2 regions of the Lysobacter sp. OAE881 genome follow, and region 2 is predicted to be linked to the other one. Evidence: predicted binding sites of a transcription regulator. Region 2 holds the regulator's gene; the other holds the start of a gene.

Region 1 (8,605 bases), 150 kb from region 2:
CGCACAAGATCCACGTGCCGCTGCTCACCAACGACCGCGTCGTGTTCTTCATCGACGGCACCGGCTACCACTTCGTCGAAGGCGAGGCGGTGGAAGTGAGCAACATGGCCGTGCACGCCGTGGAGAACAACGGCGACACCGACCGCATCCACCTGATCTTCGAATACTTCGACGCGGACCAGCCGATCCCGGACTGGGTAGGGAAGTTGCCGGCGCGTAAGTGACGCGCGCGCGTTAGCGGGACACGTAGAACAGCCCCAGCACGACGACCTGCAGCGCGACGATCGCCATCATCGCCCGGCGGAACGCCGCCTTCGCCGTCTTGTGCCGGAACAACGCCATCGCCAGCAGGGCGCCCGGCGAGCCGCCGAACAGCGCGAGCGTCAGCAGCGTGCGCTCGGGCACGCGCCGGCGCGCGCCGCCGGCGATTGCCTTGTCGTAGGCGAACACGAGCACGGTAGCGACGTTGAGCGCCAGCCACGCGGCCAGCCACCAAAGCGCCACCGGCGACATCAGTCGAACGCCGCCGCGTGCGCGTGCTCGCGCGTGGCCAGGAACGTCACGTCCGGCGCGCGTTCCTGCGCCAGCTGCAGGTTCACGCGAGTGGGGGCGAGGTAAACCAGCTGGCCGGCCGCGTCGAGCGCGAGGTTCATCGCGTTCTTGTCGCGGAACTCTTCCAGCTTCTTCTCGTTGTCGCAGCGGATCCAGCGCGCGGTCGCCACGCTGACCTGCTCGAAGCTCGCGTCCACGCCGTACTCGTCCTTCAGGCGGTACGCCACGACATCGAACTGCAGCACGCCGACTGCGCCGAGAATCAGGTCGTTGCTCATCAGCGGGCGGAAGAACTGCGTCGCGCCTTCTTCCGACAGCTGCGCGAGGCCCTTCTGCAGCTGCTTCAGTTTCAGCGGATCGCGCAGGCGCGCGCGGCGGAACAGCTCGGGCGCGAAGTTCGGGATGCCGGTGAAGCTCAGGTTCTCGCCTTCGGTGAACGTGTCGCCGATGGAGATCGTGCCGTGGTTGTGGATGCCGATGACGTCGCCCGGCCACGCGCTCTCGGCGATCTCGCGATCGCTCGCCATGAAGGTCAGCGCGTTGGCGAGCTTCACTTCCTTGCCGCTGCGCACGTGAAACGCCTTCATGCCGGCGCTGAACTTGCCCGAGCACACGCGCATGAACGCCACGCGGTCGCGATGCTGCGGGTCCATGTTCGCCTGGATCTTGAAGACGAAGCCGGTGAGCTTGGGCTCGTACGCGGCGACTTCGCGCGACGTGGTGGCGCGCGGCTTCGGCGAAGGCGCGTGCTCGACGAAGAAGTCCAGCAGCAGCTGCACGCCGAAGTTGTTCACGGCCGAGCCGAAGAACACCGGCGTCTGTTCGCCGGCCAGATACTTCGCGACGTCGAACGGATGCGAGGCGCCTTCGACCAGTTCCAGCTCGTCTCGCAGCTCCTGCAGCATCTGCGCACCGATGCGCGCTTCCAGCGCCGGGTCGTCGATGGACGGGAAAATCGTCGAATCCTGGCGCGTGAAGTTGCGGCCCTGTTCGTACAGGTGCACCTCGCCGGTGACCAGATGCACCACGCCCTTCAGGCGCTGGCCCATGCCGATGGGCCAGGTGATCGGTGCGCACTGGATCTTCAGCACGCTTTCCACTTCATCCAGCAGTTCGATCGGGTTCTTGCCCTCGCGGTCGAGCTTGTTGATGAAGGTCATGATCGGTGTGTCGCGCAGGCGGCACACCTCCATCAGCTTGATCGTGCGCTCCTCGACGCCCTTGGCGACGTCGATGACCATCAGCGCCGAGTCCACCGCGGTGAGCACGCGGTAGGTGTCCTCGCCGAAGTCGGCGTGGCCCGGGGTGTCGAGCAGGTTGACGATGCTGCCCTCATAGGGGAACTGCATCACCGAGCTGGTCACCGAGATGCCGCGCTCCTTTTCCAGCGCCATCCAGTCGGAGGTCGCGTGGCGCGCGGCCTTGCGGCCCTTGACCGAGCCGGCCATCTGGATCGCACCGCCGAACAGCAGCAGCTTTTCGGTGAGCGTGGTCTTGCCCGCGTCGGGGTGCGAGATGATCGCGAACGTGCGGCGGCGGGCGGCTTCGAGGGAAACGTCGGACATGGCAACGGCGGGCGCGGACGGGCCGGAGACGGCGGTCCGCGGGTCGGTAGTCGGGAAGGGCGGGAATTATACGCGGCTGGCCCCGGCGGCCGTCGGGAGCAGGGCGGCCGGCGTTCGGGCGCGCGATATCCGGGCTAGAAGCCTGGCGATCCGAGCTCCGGGTTCGGCGTCCGGGGCTTGAGGCTCGGCGGTCCGAGCTCCGGGCTCCGTGTTCGGAGCTGAGAGCTCGGCGGCTCAAGCTCCGAGCTCGGCGTTCGGGGCAAATAGCTCGGCGGTCCGGGCTCCGAGCTCGGCATTCGGAGCAAAAGGCTCGATGGACCGAGCTCCGGGCTCGGTGTTTGGAGTTGAGAGCTCGGCGATCCGGGCCTCGAACTCGGCGTCCCGGGCAAACGGCTCGACGGTCGGAGCGAATTGCTCGACCGCCGAGCATCGGGCTCGATGCCGGATGGGTTGGACCGAAAGTGTGCGCCCGCTCCCAATTCAGAACATCCCCGTTCAGCAGTTCCTAAAGCCCGGCCTATGCGTGCCGCTACCCGTCATGGATATTCGCATTCCGTATTTCCGGGGGTTGCAGTGCGCATCGTGATCGTGGGTGAGGACGCCGGCCGCGCCGGCGAATTCGAGGAGTCGCTGAGTTATTTCGATCTGGGCTGGAATGTGCAGTGGCTGGCCGAACCCGATGCGGCACTGTCGTCGGGCGAGCCGGTCGACGTCTTCATCTGCGGCCTGCGCCTGGGCGTCGTGCCGGGTCCGGTCCTGCTGAGCCAGGTGGCGGCGCTGCACCCGCAGGCGGTGCGCATCCTGCTGCTGGATCCGGACGAGGACAGCGGCAGCATGCAGGGCCTGGATTGCGCGCACCGGCTGCTGTCGCGACCGCTGGATGCCGGCGAGTTGATCGAGGCCATCGACAGCGTGGCCGAACTGCGCAACGTGCTGGGCAGCGAGGAACTCAAGCAGGCCGTGGGCCGCGTCGGCTCGCTGCCGCCGCCGCCGCGCCTGTACCTGGAACTCTCGCGCCTGCTGCGCGATCCGGATGCGAGCAACGCGGCCATCGCGCAGATGCTGTCGCAGGACCCGGCGATCGTCGCCAAGGTGCTGCGCCTGTGCAATTCGGCGTACTTCTCCGGCGGTCGCGAAATCACCGACATCCGCGCTGCGGTCACGCGACTGGGCCATCAGCAGCTGCTGCGCCTGGTGCTGGCCAGCGAGGCCTTCGGCCCGAACCAGCTGGCCGGGAAGGAACGCGAGGCGATCCAGGACCGCGCGCTGCGGACCTCGCGCCTGGCGCGTCGCCTGCTCGCGGGCCCGAGCGCCGAACTGGCCGCGACCGCCGGCCTGCTGGCGGAAGTCGGCAAGCTGCTGCCGGGCGTGTCCGACGGTTCGGAAGGTTCGAGCGGCCCGCACTACGCCGAAGCCGGTGCGTACCTGCTGGGCCTGTGGGGACTGCCGATGCCGATCGTCGAAGGCGTCGCGTTCCAGCACCGCCCGGGTCGCCTGAAGGCGAGCGGCTTCTGGGTCGCCGGTGCCGTGCACGTGGCCTCGTCGCTGGTCGCCGGTGCGCCGGTGGACGAGGGTTACCTGCGAGGCGTCAATGTCCTCGACCGCCTGCCGCAATGGCGCGATCTGGTGGAGCCGTCGGCGGCGCAGGCCGCGTAAGCGGTTCGGTTCGAAGTGTTTTGCGAAGGGGCGCGTCGGTGACGCGCCCTTTTTTGTTTCTGCGCGCTTGCGACGCGTAGCGGTCGCGCGGGATAAGTGAGTCCACGTTCCGCTGGAATGACGAGGCGCGCTTCAAGCCCCTCTCCGACCGGGAGAGGGGTTGGGGTGAGGGGTAACGAAGCCCTGGCGGTGAACGAACCTTGCCGCACAGCGCTGCGCTGTTGCTCGGTGCTTCGCACGCAGAAGAAAAATGGATTCCAGCTTTCGCTGGAATGACGAGCGTCTTAGCCCCTCTCCCCTCGGGAGAGGGGTTGGGGTGAGGGGCAACGAAGCCGTAGTGGTGAACGAACGGTGCCGCACAGCGCTGCGCTGTTGCTCGGTGCTCCACACGCAGAAGGAAGATGGATTCCATCATTCGCTGGAATCCCGCGGGCTTGAGCCCCTCTCCCATCGGGAGAGGGGTTGGGGTGAGGGGCAACGAAGCCGTAGCGGCGAACGAACCTTGTCGCGCAGCACTGCGCTGTTGCTTGGTGCTCCACATGCAGAAGAAAGATGGATTCCAGCTTTCGCTGAGCGACGGTGATGCGGTTCGCCGCTAAGGAGGACCCACGCGCTACGGGCCTGGATCCCGGCTTTCGCCGGGATGACGGTGTATCAAGGTAATCGGGCATGCGGCAGGCCGCGCGGCAGTGCCGCGGGCACCGTCTTCGAAAGGGACACGGCTGCCATCCATGGCGTCACGCGACCGGCTTCGGAACGCCCGGCCCGACCCTCCGTGGTCGGGCGTTCGGCAGGCCGCGCGGCAGTGCCGCGGGCACCGTCTTCGAAAGGGACACGGCTGCCATCCATGGCGTCACGCGACCGGCTTCGGAACGCCCGGCCCGACCCTCCGTGGTCGGGCGTTCGACCGCGCGCGAACCAGTGGTTCGCAAGCGCGCGGTCTCACCCCCCGGCAATTCGCAGGGGGCCTTGCGGGCCGGTCATGCGGAACGGGATCGACTCCAGCTTCATCCCGCGATTGACCTGCACCGCGAAGTGCAGATGCGGGCCGGTGGTGAAACCGGTGTTGCCCGACAGCCCGATCTGCTGGCCTGCGCGCACGCGCTGGCCCACGCGCACCAGCGCGCCTTCGGCCTTGAGGTGCGCGTACAGCGTCATCGTGCCGTCCTCGTGCAGGATGCGCACGAAGTTGGCGCGGCCGCCGAAACGCTCCAGGTTCAGGCCCGCCTTGTCGAAGTCCGACTCCACCTGCATCACGACGCCATCGCGCGCGGCGAGGACGGGCGTGCCGATGTCGGCGGCGAAATCCACCGCATAACGGTTCTGTTCGTCGCGATGGCTGAAATGGCCGCCATAGCCCTGGTCGATGCGGAACTGCGCCTGCTGCAACGGCAACAGGTACTCGACATCGCGCGGGCGCGCCGACGGATCGCCCGGCAGGCTGTCCATCTGCAGTTCGAAATCGAAACCGCGATCCGGATCGGCCGAGCTGAGCACCGCGACCAGCGCGCTGCCCTGCGGCGCCACAGTCGCGCGCGCAGGCAGCACCGGGTTGCCGATCACGTTGTCGCTGCGGCTGAAATCCAGCTGCACCTGCACCGGGCCGGACAGGCGGTTGTCGGCGAAGGCGAGGAAACGATCGCCGTCGTTCTCGATGCGCAGCCGCGCGATCGCGCTGGGCTCGCCCTCGACCGGGATCACCTTCAGCGCATCCTTCATCTGCGAAGGCGCGACGTCCGGCACATGGTCGCCGTAATGCGTGATGCCGGCGCGGTCGGTCCAGCGATACACCTTGGCCGCGCCCGCGCCGAACGCCGCCAGCAGCGCGACGCTGCCGAGGATCCAGACCGCAGGGCGGGGCGCGCGGGGCATCGCGTTACTGCGCGCAGCCGGGCGAGAGCTGCAGCACACGCGCGACTTCCGCCAGGTCGAAAGCCGACACCGACTTGTCGTCGTGCACCGCGAACAGCGCGCCGTTCGGGAACGCGAGCGTGGACGCCGCATGCAGCGCGACGCCGTCGGTATGCGCGGTGGTCTCGCCCTCGAAACTGCCGCGCGGCGCGAGCGTGGCGCGATCGAACAGATGGAAGATCGTCAGCGGCGCGAGCTGGTCTACGGCAATCCAGTAACCGCCGCCATCGGCGCAGCTCCATAGCGCGACGCCTTCGGCCTCGGCGCCGAAGCTTTTCTCCGGCAGGCTACGGCCGGTGTACTTGCCGCTGAAGCTGTACTCGCGCAGCGTGGATTCGTGGCGACGGTCCTCGTCGGCGATCAGCAGGCGGTCGTTTCCCGGATCGCCGGCGATGGATTCGACCATGCGCAGCGCGGCCTCCTGCGAGGTGTCGCCGAACGAACCCGCATACGTCGCACGCAGGCGGCCGGCCTGGTCGAACTGCACGCGGTAGCGGCGCACGCGCTGGTCGAGTTCGGCCAGCGGCGGTACCTCGTCGAACTTCTTGCCGTACATGAAGCTGTCGGTGACGTAGATCTCCAGCTCACCCGGTTCCGTCTCGGTAAGCCAGATGCCGTACGGGCTGCGCAGTTCCTTAGTGCCGAACGTGCCGACCGGCGCGAAGTCCGGCAGCGACAGCACCTGCACGCGGTGGTTGTCGCGTTCGACGACGAACACGTAGTCGCCGTACACGGCGATGCCGTTGGGACGGTCGAACTGCCCCGGCTCGCTGCCTTCGCCGCCGACATCGCGCAGGCGCCGGCCGGTATCGGCATCGAACACGACCAGGCGATGCGCGGACTTGGCGGTGGCGATGAGCCACGTCGCGCCGTCTTCGGTCGTCCAGGTGGCGAGGGAGTCCAGCTCGTCCTGCGGGCTTTCGGCCGAGACGAAGCGTTCGGGCACGGTGCGGACTTCGGGCGTCGCGGCGGGCACGGGCGTGCTTGCGGGCGCGACGGGGCGGGTGGTGGTGCAGGCGGGGGCCAGGGCCGCCAGCGCGATCGCGATGGCGGCGGGGGCCGAAAGGCGGAAGGTCATGGAGCCGAAGTGTATTCGGGCCGCCTTTGCGCGGGGAGCCGGGGACGTGACGGACATAATAAATCGCTATATGCGGATGAAGCGATTGACACCGCTCAAGGCCAGGGGCAGACTGCGGCCATCCATCGAGACCGGCTGAGGGACAGGCCCTTTGAAGCCGGGGCAACCCAACCCAGCGCGCAAGCGCGGGCGAAGGTGCCAACTCCTGCGACGGGGCGCGTCAGGCGCCGGTCGAAAGATGGTTGTGATGCGCGCCCCACGTGGGCGTGCACTGCGACTCGCAGGCTCGGTGGCCCTTATGTCTTCAAGGATGCCGCCATGAGCTTCGCCCCCGTCTCCGCCGCCGCTTCCGATGCCGCGACCGCCGAACGCGCGGACGCCTTCGATCCCGTCGTTCATGCCGCCGTGTTCTCCCATGCGCTCCACGCGCAGCGCGGCGAATGCACCGTCGAACTCGACCTGCGCCACGCCGGCACGCGCCGCATCGCGCTGCGTTACGAAATCCTCGGCGACCGCACGCTGCCGGCGGTGTTCGTCGCGGGCGGCATCTCGGCGCATCGCCATCTCGCCGCCAGCGCGACGTTCCCGGAGAACGGCTGGTGGGAACAGCAGATCGGCGTCGGCAAGGCGCTGGATCCGCGCGAACGCTGCCTGATCGCCTTCGACTGGATCGGCGCCGACGGTTCGCTCGATGCGCCGCTGGATCCGGCCGACCAGGCCGACGCCATCGCCGCGCTGCTCGACGTGCTGCACGTATCGCGCCTGCAGGCGTTCGTCGGCTGCTCGTACGGCGCGATGGTCGGCCTGCAGTTCGCGGCGCGTCACGGTTCGCGCCTGGAGCAGCTCGTGGCGATCAGCGGCGTGCACCGCGCGCATCCCTATGCCAGCGCGTGGCGCGCGCTGCAGCGTCGTGCCGTCGCGCTGGGCGCATTGCAGTGCGATGAAACGCATGGCCTCGCGCTGGCGCGCCAGCTGGCGATCCTGAGCTACCGCACGCCGGAGGAATTCGCTGCGCGCTTCGCGCCGGCGCAGGTGAGCGAAGGCCGCGTGCGCGTGGGCGCGGAGGATTACCTCGACCATTGCGGTGCCGCCTACGTGCAGCGCACCTCGCCGACGGCCTATCTGCGGCTGTCCGAATCCATCGACCTGCAGGACGTGGATCCGACCGCCATCCGCCTGCCGGTCACCGTGGTCGCCGTCGCCGAAGACCGCTTGGTGCCGGTATCGGACGCCTACGATCTGGTCGAACGCCTGCGCGGCGAAACGCGCCTTCGCGTGGTGCGCTCGCTGTATGGCCACGACGCCTTCCTGAAGGAGGAGCGCGCGATCGCGGAGCTGCTCTGCGAAGCGCTCGACGACGTGCTGGAGGTGGCGGCATGAGCACCACGCGCAACCGCTGTACCGCCGCCGTCCGCGCCGGCATCGATCGCGACACCGCCTTCGGCGCCGTCACGCCGCCGCTGGTGCTGTCGTCCAACTTCAGCTTCGCCGGCTTCAACGAGAAGCGGCAGTACGACTACACGCGCAGCGGAAACCCGACCCGCGACCTGCTGGGCGAGGCGCTGGCCGAGCTCGAAGGCGGCGCCGGCGGCGTGGTCACCGCCACGGGCATGGGTGCGATCACGCTGCTGCTGCACGCGCTGCTCAAGCCGGGCGATCGCCTCGTCGTGCCGCACGACGGCTACGGCGGCAGCTGGCGTTTGTTCAACGCGCTGGCGAAGAAGGGCGCGTTCGAGCTGATCACGGCCGATCTCACCGATCCGCGCGCGCTGACCGATGCGCTGGCGAGCGATCCGACGGTGGTGTGGATCGAAACGCCGTCGAACCCGTTGCTGCGCATCAC
Region 2 (8,605 bases):
ACGCCGCCGTCGCGCAGGTGCTGTCCTACGTCTACCAGCTCAAGCGCTGGCACCCGGCGCATGGGCCGATGCCCACGCTGGGCGATGTGTCTGTCGAAAAGGGCCTGGCGGACGGTGACTCCACCGTCAAAGACCCGACAGCATGAGCAGTCAGGCTTCCGGCGGAGGTTTGTCCCTCTCCAGCATGGGCCACGCCGTGAAGAGCGGCCTGGCCACGCCCATCGTCGTCCTCGCCATGCTGGCGATGGTCATCGTCCCGCTGTCGCCGCTGGTGCTGGATGCGCTGTTCACCATCAACATCGCCATGTCGCTGGTGGTGCTGCTGGCGGTGGTGTACGTCCGGCGGCCGCTGGAGTTCTCGATCTTCCCCAGCGTCCTGCTGCTGGTCACGCTGCTGCGCCTGGCGCTGAACGTGGCCTCCACCCGCGTGGTGCTGCTGCACGGCCACCAGGGCCCGGCGGCGGCGGGCCACGTCATCGAATCCTTCGGCCAGTTCGTCATCGGCGGCAGCTTCGCGGTCGGCATCGTGGTCTTCGCGATCCTGACCATCGTCAACTTCGTCGTCGTCACCAAGGGCGCCGGGCGCATCTCGGAAGTGTCGGCGCGCTTCATCCTCGACGCCCTGCCCGGCAAGCAGATGGCGATCGACGCCGACCTCAACGCCGGCCTGCTGTCGCGCGAGGACGCCAAGCTGCGCCGCGAGGAAGTGCGCGCCGAAGCGGACTTCTACGGTTCGATGGACGGTGCCAGCAAGTTCGTGCGCGGCGACGCCATCGCCGGCCTGCTGATCCTGGCGATCAACATCATCGGCGGCGTGCTGATCGGCGTGCTCCAGCACGACATGGCGCTGAAGGACGCCGGCACCACCTACGTATTGCTCGCCATCGGCGACGGCCTGGTCGCCCAGCTGCCGGCGCTGCTGATCTCCACCGCGGTCGCGATGCTCGTCACGCGCGCCACGCGCGAGCAGGAAATGGGCCAGGCGGTCACCACGCAGGTGCTGCATCCGCGTGCGCTGGCGGTCTCGGCCGCGCTGCTCGGGCTGGTCGGCATCGTGCCCGGCATGCCGAACCTGCCCTTCCTGACGCTGGCGGCGCTGCTCGGCTTTGCCGCGTGGAAGATGCACAAGCGCGCGCTCGCGCCGAAGGAAGACACGCCCGAAGCCGAAGCGGCTGCCACCGCCGCCGCGCAGCCCGAGCTGAGCTGGGACGAACTGCGTCCGGTCGAGCCGCTGGGGCTCGAAGTCGGCTACCGCCTGATCGCGCTGGTCGACAAGCACCAGGGCGGCGAACTGCTGGCGCGCCTGAAGGGTGTGCGCCGCAAGCTCACGCAGGACCTGGGGTTCCTGATTCCCGCCGTTCACGTGCGCGACAACCTCGAGCTCGCGCCGGGCACGTACCGCGTGCTGGTGCACGGCGTGCCGATCGCCAGCGGCGAGATTCAACCTGATCGCCACCTCGCGCTCGACCCGGGCCATGTGTACGGAAAGATCGAAGGCATTCCCGGCAAGGATCCGGCGTTCGGACTGGACGCGGTGTGGATCCAGCCGAGCCAGCGCGCGCAGGCCGAATCGCTGGGCTACACCGTCGTCGATGCCGCCACCGTGGTCGCCACGCACCTCTCGCACCTGGTGCGCGAGCGCGCCGCCGAGCTGCTCGGCCACGAGGAGGTGCAGCAGCTGCTCGCCACGCTCGCCAAGGCCTCGCCGCGCCTGGTCGAAGACCTGACGCCGAAGCTGCTGCCGCTGTCGACGATCGTGCGCGTGCTGCAGTCGCTGCTGGCCGAACGCGTGCCGGTGCGCCAGCTGCGGCAGATCGTCGAGGCGCTGCTGGAGCATGGTCCGCACACGCAGGACCCGGCGCTGCTGACGGCCGCCGTCCGCACGGCGCTGGGCCGCTTCATCGTGCAGGAACTCAACGGACTGGGCGCCGAGCTGCCCGTCTATACCTTGGCGCCGGCTCTGGAACGGGTATTGCAGGACTCCGTCAGCGGCCAGGGCGCCGCGCTGGAACCCGGACTCGCCGAGCGTCTGCATCAGAACCTCAGCGAGTGCGTCACCCGCCAGGAAGGCCGCGGCGAACCCGCGGTGCTGCTGGTCCCAGGCGGGATTCGTTCGGCGATCGCCCGGCTCGTGCGGCACAGCGTCCCCGCGCTGACCGTGTTGGCCTACGGCGAGGTGCCGGAGGACAAGCGGTTGCGGTTGGTGGGGGCGGTCGGGTGAGTTTGAGCCGTGATTCGTGATTCGGGATTTGTGATTCGTCAGAAGCAAACGCCGATGACTCACAGGTTACGAAGCGCATCACCGCTGCAGTCACCCAATGCTTTTGCGAATCACGAATCACTAATCACGAATCACGGCCTCCCACCATGCGAATCAAACGTTTCACCGCTCCCGACATGCGCACCGCGCTGCGCATGGTGCGCGACGAACAGGGTCCCGACGCGGTGATCCTGTCGAACCGTCCGACCGAGGACGGTATCGAGATCGTCGCGGCCACCGACTACGACGAATCGCTGGCGCAGCAGGCCCTGCGCGCCGCGCTGCCGTCGATGCCGGCCGCGCCGTCGCCGGTGGCCTCGCCGGTCACGCCGGCGACGGTGGCCGCGGTGCCGACGATGCGCACGTCGCAGCCGGCGATGGATGCGTCGCGCGCGTCCATCTCCAGCGAGGCCGAAGCGCTGCGCGCGGCCGCGAACACCGAAGAGAAGACCCGCTTCGGTTCGCTCGCCGCACTGCTCACCAAGCCGTCGAAATCCAAGGCCGCGTGGACGGCGCCGTCGAACGACGCGCCGGCCACCGACGCAACGCAGCAGGCCGACACCCGCGCCACCGTGGAGCGCATCGAGATGACGCAATCCGAACCCGCGCACGCCACGCGCGTGGAAGTCGAACGCGAGGAACCGGCCGTGGTCGCGCTGTCGGCCAAGGCGAAGGCCAAGGTCGCCGAGTCGCCGATCCGCGGCCGCGCCGTGTTCGCCATCGGCGACGGCACGCCGGTGCCGACCGCGCCGCGCGCACCGAAGGACGAAACGCGGGTCGCGGCATCGCTGCCGCCGCCGGACACCTCGCGCTTCGACGCGATGATGGCCGCACTGATTCCGCAGGGCGAAAAGTTCGAGGCGACGGTGGCTGCGCTTGCGCAGGCCGCGGTCGCACAAGAAGCAACAAGGGACAGCGTCACCGATCCGACACGGGTCGCGCCCACGGCTGCGGTCGTGATCGGTGACGCTGCACCCTCTCTATCGGCGCAGGCGGCGGAGTTTGAAGTGCCGGCCGCGCTTTCCGCGACGCAGGTCGCAGCGGCCGACCCGGCGCACGAATATCGCAGCCTGGCGGATCTGTGGAGCGATGAGGCTTCGCTTCCCTCTTTGGACATGAAGGAAGAAGGCAGCCATCAGGCCGCGGACAACGCTGCCGCTGGGGGTTCTGCCTCTTACGTCGATCTGCTGACGACCCACTCCGTTGCCCCTCACCCCAACCCCTCTCCCGAGGGGAGAGGGGCTGAAGCAGCCCCGACGCACCTCCACGCCGTTGCCGACCAGCGCGATCCGTCCTTCATCGCCATGCGCGACGAACTGGCGACGATGCGCGCGCTGATCGAGCGCGAACTCGGGCAGCTCACCGTCGAGCGCCTGCGCGGTTCGCCGGCGCGTGCGGCGGCGTTCGACATGCTGGTCGGGTACGGCTGCGACGAAAATCTGGCGCAGACGATCGCCGGCCGCATCGACGCCCGACTCGATCCGGCGCAGGTGCGCGAACCGATGCTGGAAGAACTGGCGCGCGCGATTTCCGTCGCCCGCCACGAACCCATCGACGACGGCGGCGTGATCGCCCTGGTCGGCCCGACCGGCGCCGGTAAGACGACCACCGCGGCCAAGCTCGCCGCGCGCTTCGCCCAGCGCCACCGCGCACGCGACGTCGCCCTGGTGACCACCGACACCGAACGCCCCGGCGCGACGGAACAGCTGCACATCCTCGGCCGCCGCCTCGGCGTGACCGTGTGCGAAGCCGCCGGCCCGGAGGCGCTGAACGACGCGCTCGACCAGCTGGCCGACTACCCGCTGGTGCTGGTCGATACCGCCGGCCACGGCCTGCGCGACCGCGCCCTGCTCGGCCAGATCCTCTGGCTGCGCGCCGCCAAGCGCGTGCGCAGCCTGCTGGTCCTGCCCGCCAACACCAACGCCCACGACCTGGGCGAAGTGGTCCGCCGCTACCGCCCGGCCTCGCCGGAAGGCGTGGTGCTGACCAAGCTCGACGAGACCGGCCGCCTGGGTTCGCCCCTGTCGGTGCTGGTCCAGCAGGGCCTGAGCCTGGCCTACACCACCGACGGACAGGCCGTCCCGACGGACATCGCCGCCGCCGACGCAACTCGTCTGGTTTCGACCCTCGAGAAAGTGCGACGTGCTGCCGATAACCCCCTCGGGTCTCTCGAACTGACGCAACTCAAGCCCCGCCCCGTGACCCTCCCCACCGAGGACCGACATGCATTCGCCAGCTGATATCAACGCCATTCCCGCCGCCAACGGCACCGCACGCCCGCCCGTGCGCGTGATCGCCGTGGCCAGCGGCAAGGGCGGCGTCGGCAAGACCTCGGTATCGGTGAACCTCGCCATGGCGCTGGTCCACGCCGGCCAGCGCACGCTGCTGCTGGACACCGACCTGGGCCTTGCGAACGTCGACGTGATGCTCGGCCTGTCGCCGCAGTTCACGCTCGCCGACGTCTTCGCCGGCCGCTGCGAGCTGCAGGACACGCTGCTGGAAGGCCCGCGCGGCCTCTGGGTCGTGCCGGCCGCATCGGGCAAGCGCCACATGACCGAACTGCTCCCGCAGCAGCACATCGGCCTGGTGCACGCCTTCTGCCAGCTCGACCTGCCGCTGGACGCGATGGTGGTCGACAACGCCGCCGGCATCTCCGACAGCGTGCTCACCTTCTGCCAGGCCGCGCAGGACGTGATCGTGGTGGTCTGCGACGAACCGGCCTCGGTCACCGACGCCTACGCGCTGATCAAGGTGCTCAGCCGCGAGCGCGGCGTGACCCGCGTGCAGGTGCTCGCCAACCAGGTCAACAACGCCATCGAGGGCAAGCAGCTGTTCGAGAAGCTCGAACGCGTCAGCGCGCGCTTCCTCGACGTCACGCTGCATTACCTCGGCGCGGTGCCGCGCGACGAATGGCTGCGCCGCGCGATCCAGCGCCAGGAAGCCGTCGTCGAAGCCTTCCCGGGCTGCCCGTCGGCGCTGGCCTTCCGCGACATCGCGCGCCGCGCCAACAGCTGGCAGTCGCCGGTCGGCCCGCGCGGCGGCGTGGAGTTCTTCATGGAGCGCCTCGTCGCCCACGGCGCCAGCGCCGCCAGCACCAACGATCCGTTGAGGAGCGCCGTCGCATGAACGCCGCCGCCCAGCACTACAAGGCGACCCAGCGCGCGGCCGACACGGTCAACGCGACGGAAGTCGTCGAGAAGCATGGCGAACTGGTGCGCCGCATCGCGCACCACCTCGCCGCGCGACTGCCCGCCAGCGTCGAGATCGACGACCTGATCCAGGCCGGCATGCTCGGCCTGATCGACGCCGCCCGCAATTTCCAGGCCGACCAGGGCGCCGCGTTCGAGACGTACGCGTCCATCCGCATCCGCGGCGCGATGATCGACGAGATCCGCCGTGGCGACTGGGTGCCGCGCTCGGTGCATCGCCGTTATCGCGACGTCGTCGCGGCCACGCGCGAGGTCGAGCAGAGCACCGGCCGCGCCGCGACCGCGCAGGAAGTGGCCACCCGGCTCGCCGTTCCGCTCGACGAATACCACCGCATGCTCGAGGACGCCGCGCGCGGCCAGCTGATCAGCCTGGAAGCGCACGTCGACGAACACGACGGCGAACCGCACCTGGGCGGCCACGCCGGTGCGACGCCCGCGCGCGAGTTCGAACAGGTCGCCTTCAAGCAGGCGCTCGGCGCCGCCATCGGCAACCTGCCCGAGCGCGAGCAGCTGGTGCTGTCGCTGTACTACGAGCAGGAACTGAACCTTCGCGAGATCGGCGCGGTGCTCAACGTTTCCGAATCGCGCGTCTGCCAGATCCACGGCCAGGCGATGTTGCGCCTGCGTTCGCGACTGGGCGAATGGCGCGGCTCGCACAACGACGACGACGACGAGTTTTGATGGTTTTCGCCCCTCCCCCTGCGTGCAGGGGGAGGTTGGGAGGGGGTAAGCGGCGCGCCAGCGCCGGGCACAGGCACTGCACCGGATGGAGCGGCGCTGTGCACTTCACCCCTCCCCAACCCTCCCCTGCACGCAGGGGAGGGAGTTCGCCCCTCTGATTTCCACCTTCGTAACGAGCAAGCCCACATGGACAAGAACATCCGCATCCTCATCGTCGACGACTTCTCGACCATGCGCCGCATCGTCAAGAACCTGCTCAACGACCTGGGCTTCTTCAACACCGCCGAAGCCGACGACGGCATGACCGCGCTGGTGGAACTGAAGAAGGCGCCGTACGACCTGGTCGTGACCGACTGGAACATGCCGGGCATGCCGGGCATCGACCTGCTCAAGGCGATCCGCGCCGACGCGTCGCTGGCGAAGATCCCGGTGCTGATGGTCACCGCCGAAGCCAAGCGCGAGCAGATCATCGAAGCCGCGCAGGCCGGCGTGAACGGCTACGTCATCAAGCCCTTCACCGCCGCCACGCTGGAAGACAAGCTCAACAAGGTGTTCGAACGCCTGGGAGCGGCCGCGTGATCGACGCGCCCTCCTGCGAGAAGGCGCTCGGCGGTGAAGACAGGCAGGCCGTCATCGGCCGCCTGCATGCGGCGCTGTGGGCGCTGGAACACGACGACCTCGCCGGCTGGCGCAGCAACGTCGACGCGCTGATCCAGTGGCGCAGCCAGCCGCTGGTGCAGGGCCTGGCCAAGCTCGCGCGCGAGCTCGACACCGCGCTCGGCAATGGCAGCGCGAACCCGAACGCCTCGCTGCCCGAAGCCTGCGCGCGCCTCGAGCACGTCGTGCACGTGAGCGAGGACGCGAGCCACCGCACGCTCGACCTCATCCAGGAATGCGGCGTGCTGCTGGGCACGCTGCCGGATGCGTCGACCGAGGAACAGGCCGCGACCATCGCCGCGATCCGCTCGCGCATGTCGGAGATGACCGCCGCGCAGGGTTACCAGGACCTGACGGGCCAGATCATCCGCCGCGTCGTCGAACTCGTCCGCGCGGTGCACGCCGGCCTGGGCGAGATCACCGACAGCGAGGCGACGCCGATCCACCTCAACCACAACAACCGCGGCTACGGCCCGTCGGTGGCGGGCGTGGACCCGACGCCTGCGACGCAGGAAGACGCGAACGACCTGCTGTCGTCGCTGGGGCTTTGAGATGCACTCAGTGCCTTCGCTCCTGCTCGTCATTCCCGCGAAGGCGGGAATCCAGCGCCTTGCGTGCGCCGGGGCGAAGTCACTGGATTCCCGCTTCCGCGGGAATGACGTAACTGGAATGAGATCCACATGAGCGCCATCGCCAACGACATCGCCGCCGACTTCCTGATCGAAGCGCGCGAGATCCTCGACCAGCTCGGCGAGCAGATGGTCGCGCTGGAACACGCGCACACCGATCGCGACGCGCTCAACGCCGTCTTCCGCGGTTTCCACACCATCAAGGGCGGCGCGGGCTTCCTCGACTTCGGCCCGATGGTGGAGATCTGCCACGCCGTGGAGGATCGCCTCAACGTCGCGCGCGACGGCACCGTGCCGATGGATGCCGAGGCGTTCGACGGCGCGCAGCAGTCGCTGGACCTGCTGGTGGACATGCTCGCCGCCATCTCCAACGGCGAGGAACCCGAACATGCACCGCCCGCGCTGCTGAAGTCGCTGCGCGACGGCACCGGTGCCGGCGCGACGCACATGCCGACGTTGTCGCCGAAGCCGGCGAAAGCCGCGCCCGCGCACGGCGACCTCGACGCCGAATTCGACGCGATGCTCGACCAGCTGCATGGTGCTCCCGGCACGGCGCCGAAGCCGGCCGCCGCGCCGGCGCCTGCGCGACAGGCGAAGGCGCCCGCCGCGAACGCACCTGCGAAGGCCGAAGATCCCACCGTCCGCGTCGACGTGCGCCGCCTGGACGCGATGGTCGATCTCGTCGGCGAACTCGTGCTCGCGCGCAATCGCCTCAAGACCATCCGCCCGCGCCTGCGCGACGAAGACCTCGACCGCGCCGTGACCGCGCTCGACGTCGCCACTTCGCGCTTGCAGTCGGCGGTGATGATGGTGCGCATGCAGCCGGTCGGCCGCGTGTTCGCGCGCTTCCCGAAACTCGCGCGCGACGTCGCGCGGCAGGTGAAGAAGTCGGTCGAACTGGAAATCGTCGGCGCCGAGACCGAACTGGACCGCAACCTCGTCGAAGCGCTGGCCGATCCGCTGGTGCACCTGGTGCGCAACGCGATCGACCACGGCATCGAATCGCCCGAGGCACGCCGCGCTGCCGGCAAGCCCGAACAGGGCACCGTGCGCCTGTCGGCGCAGCAGGAAGGCGACCATGTTTCCATCGAGGTCAGCGACGACGGCGCCGGCATCGACCCGGAAAAGATCCGCCGCAGCGCGATCAAGAAGGGCCTGATCGATTCCGA

The links. The regulator FliA, encoded in region 2, starts transcription of late flagellar genes. The targets are predictions, from matches to a motif close to TAAAGTTTNNCNNNCNNNGGCCGATAA.
Region 1: a site for FliA is predicted at 2,624-2,650, ahead of ABIE51_RS16205 (HDOD domain-containing protein). Genes of this name have one in related genera too.

Annotation. Positions count from the first base shown of each region.
Region 1 is NZ_JBEPOG010000001.1:3,511,716-3,520,320, reverse strand. Features, by position in the region: gene ABIE51_RS16220 (aspartyl/asparaginyl beta-hydroxylase domain-containing protein) at 1-224, shown strand, start outside; gene ABIE51_RS16215 (DUF1294 domain-containing protein) at 235-513, opposite strand; gene ABIE51_RS16210 (peptide chain release factor 3) at 513-2,117, opposite strand; gene ABIE51_RS16205 (HDOD domain-containing protein) at 2,691-3,773, shown strand; gene ABIE51_RS16200 (peptidoglycan DD-metalloendopeptidase family protein) at 4,716-5,645, opposite strand; gene ABIE51_RS16195 (phytase) at 5,650-6,762, opposite strand; SAM riboswitch class I at 6,882-7,007, shown strand; gene metX (homoserine O-succinyltransferase MetX) at 7,081-8,142, shown strand; gene ABIE51_RS16185 (O-succinylhomoserine (thiol)-lyase) at 8,139-8,605, shown strand, end outside.
Region 2 is NZ_JBEPOG010000001.1:3,661,336-3,669,940, forward strand. Features, by position in the region: gene flhB (flagellar biosynthesis protein FlhB) at 1-146, shown strand, start outside; gene flhA (flagellar biosynthesis protein FlhA) at 185-2,221, shown strand; gene ABIE51_RS16855 (AAA family ATPase) at 2,368-4,500, shown strand; gene ABIE51_RS16860 (MinD/ParA family protein) at 4,484-5,386, shown strand; gene ABIE51_RS16865 (RNA polymerase sigma factor FliA) at 5,383-6,150, shown strand; gene cheY (chemotaxis response regulator CheY) at 6,337-6,729, shown strand; gene ABIE51_RS16875 (protein phosphatase CheZ) at 6,726-7,358, shown strand; gene ABIE51_RS16880 (chemotaxis protein CheA) at 7,488-8,605, shown strand, end outside.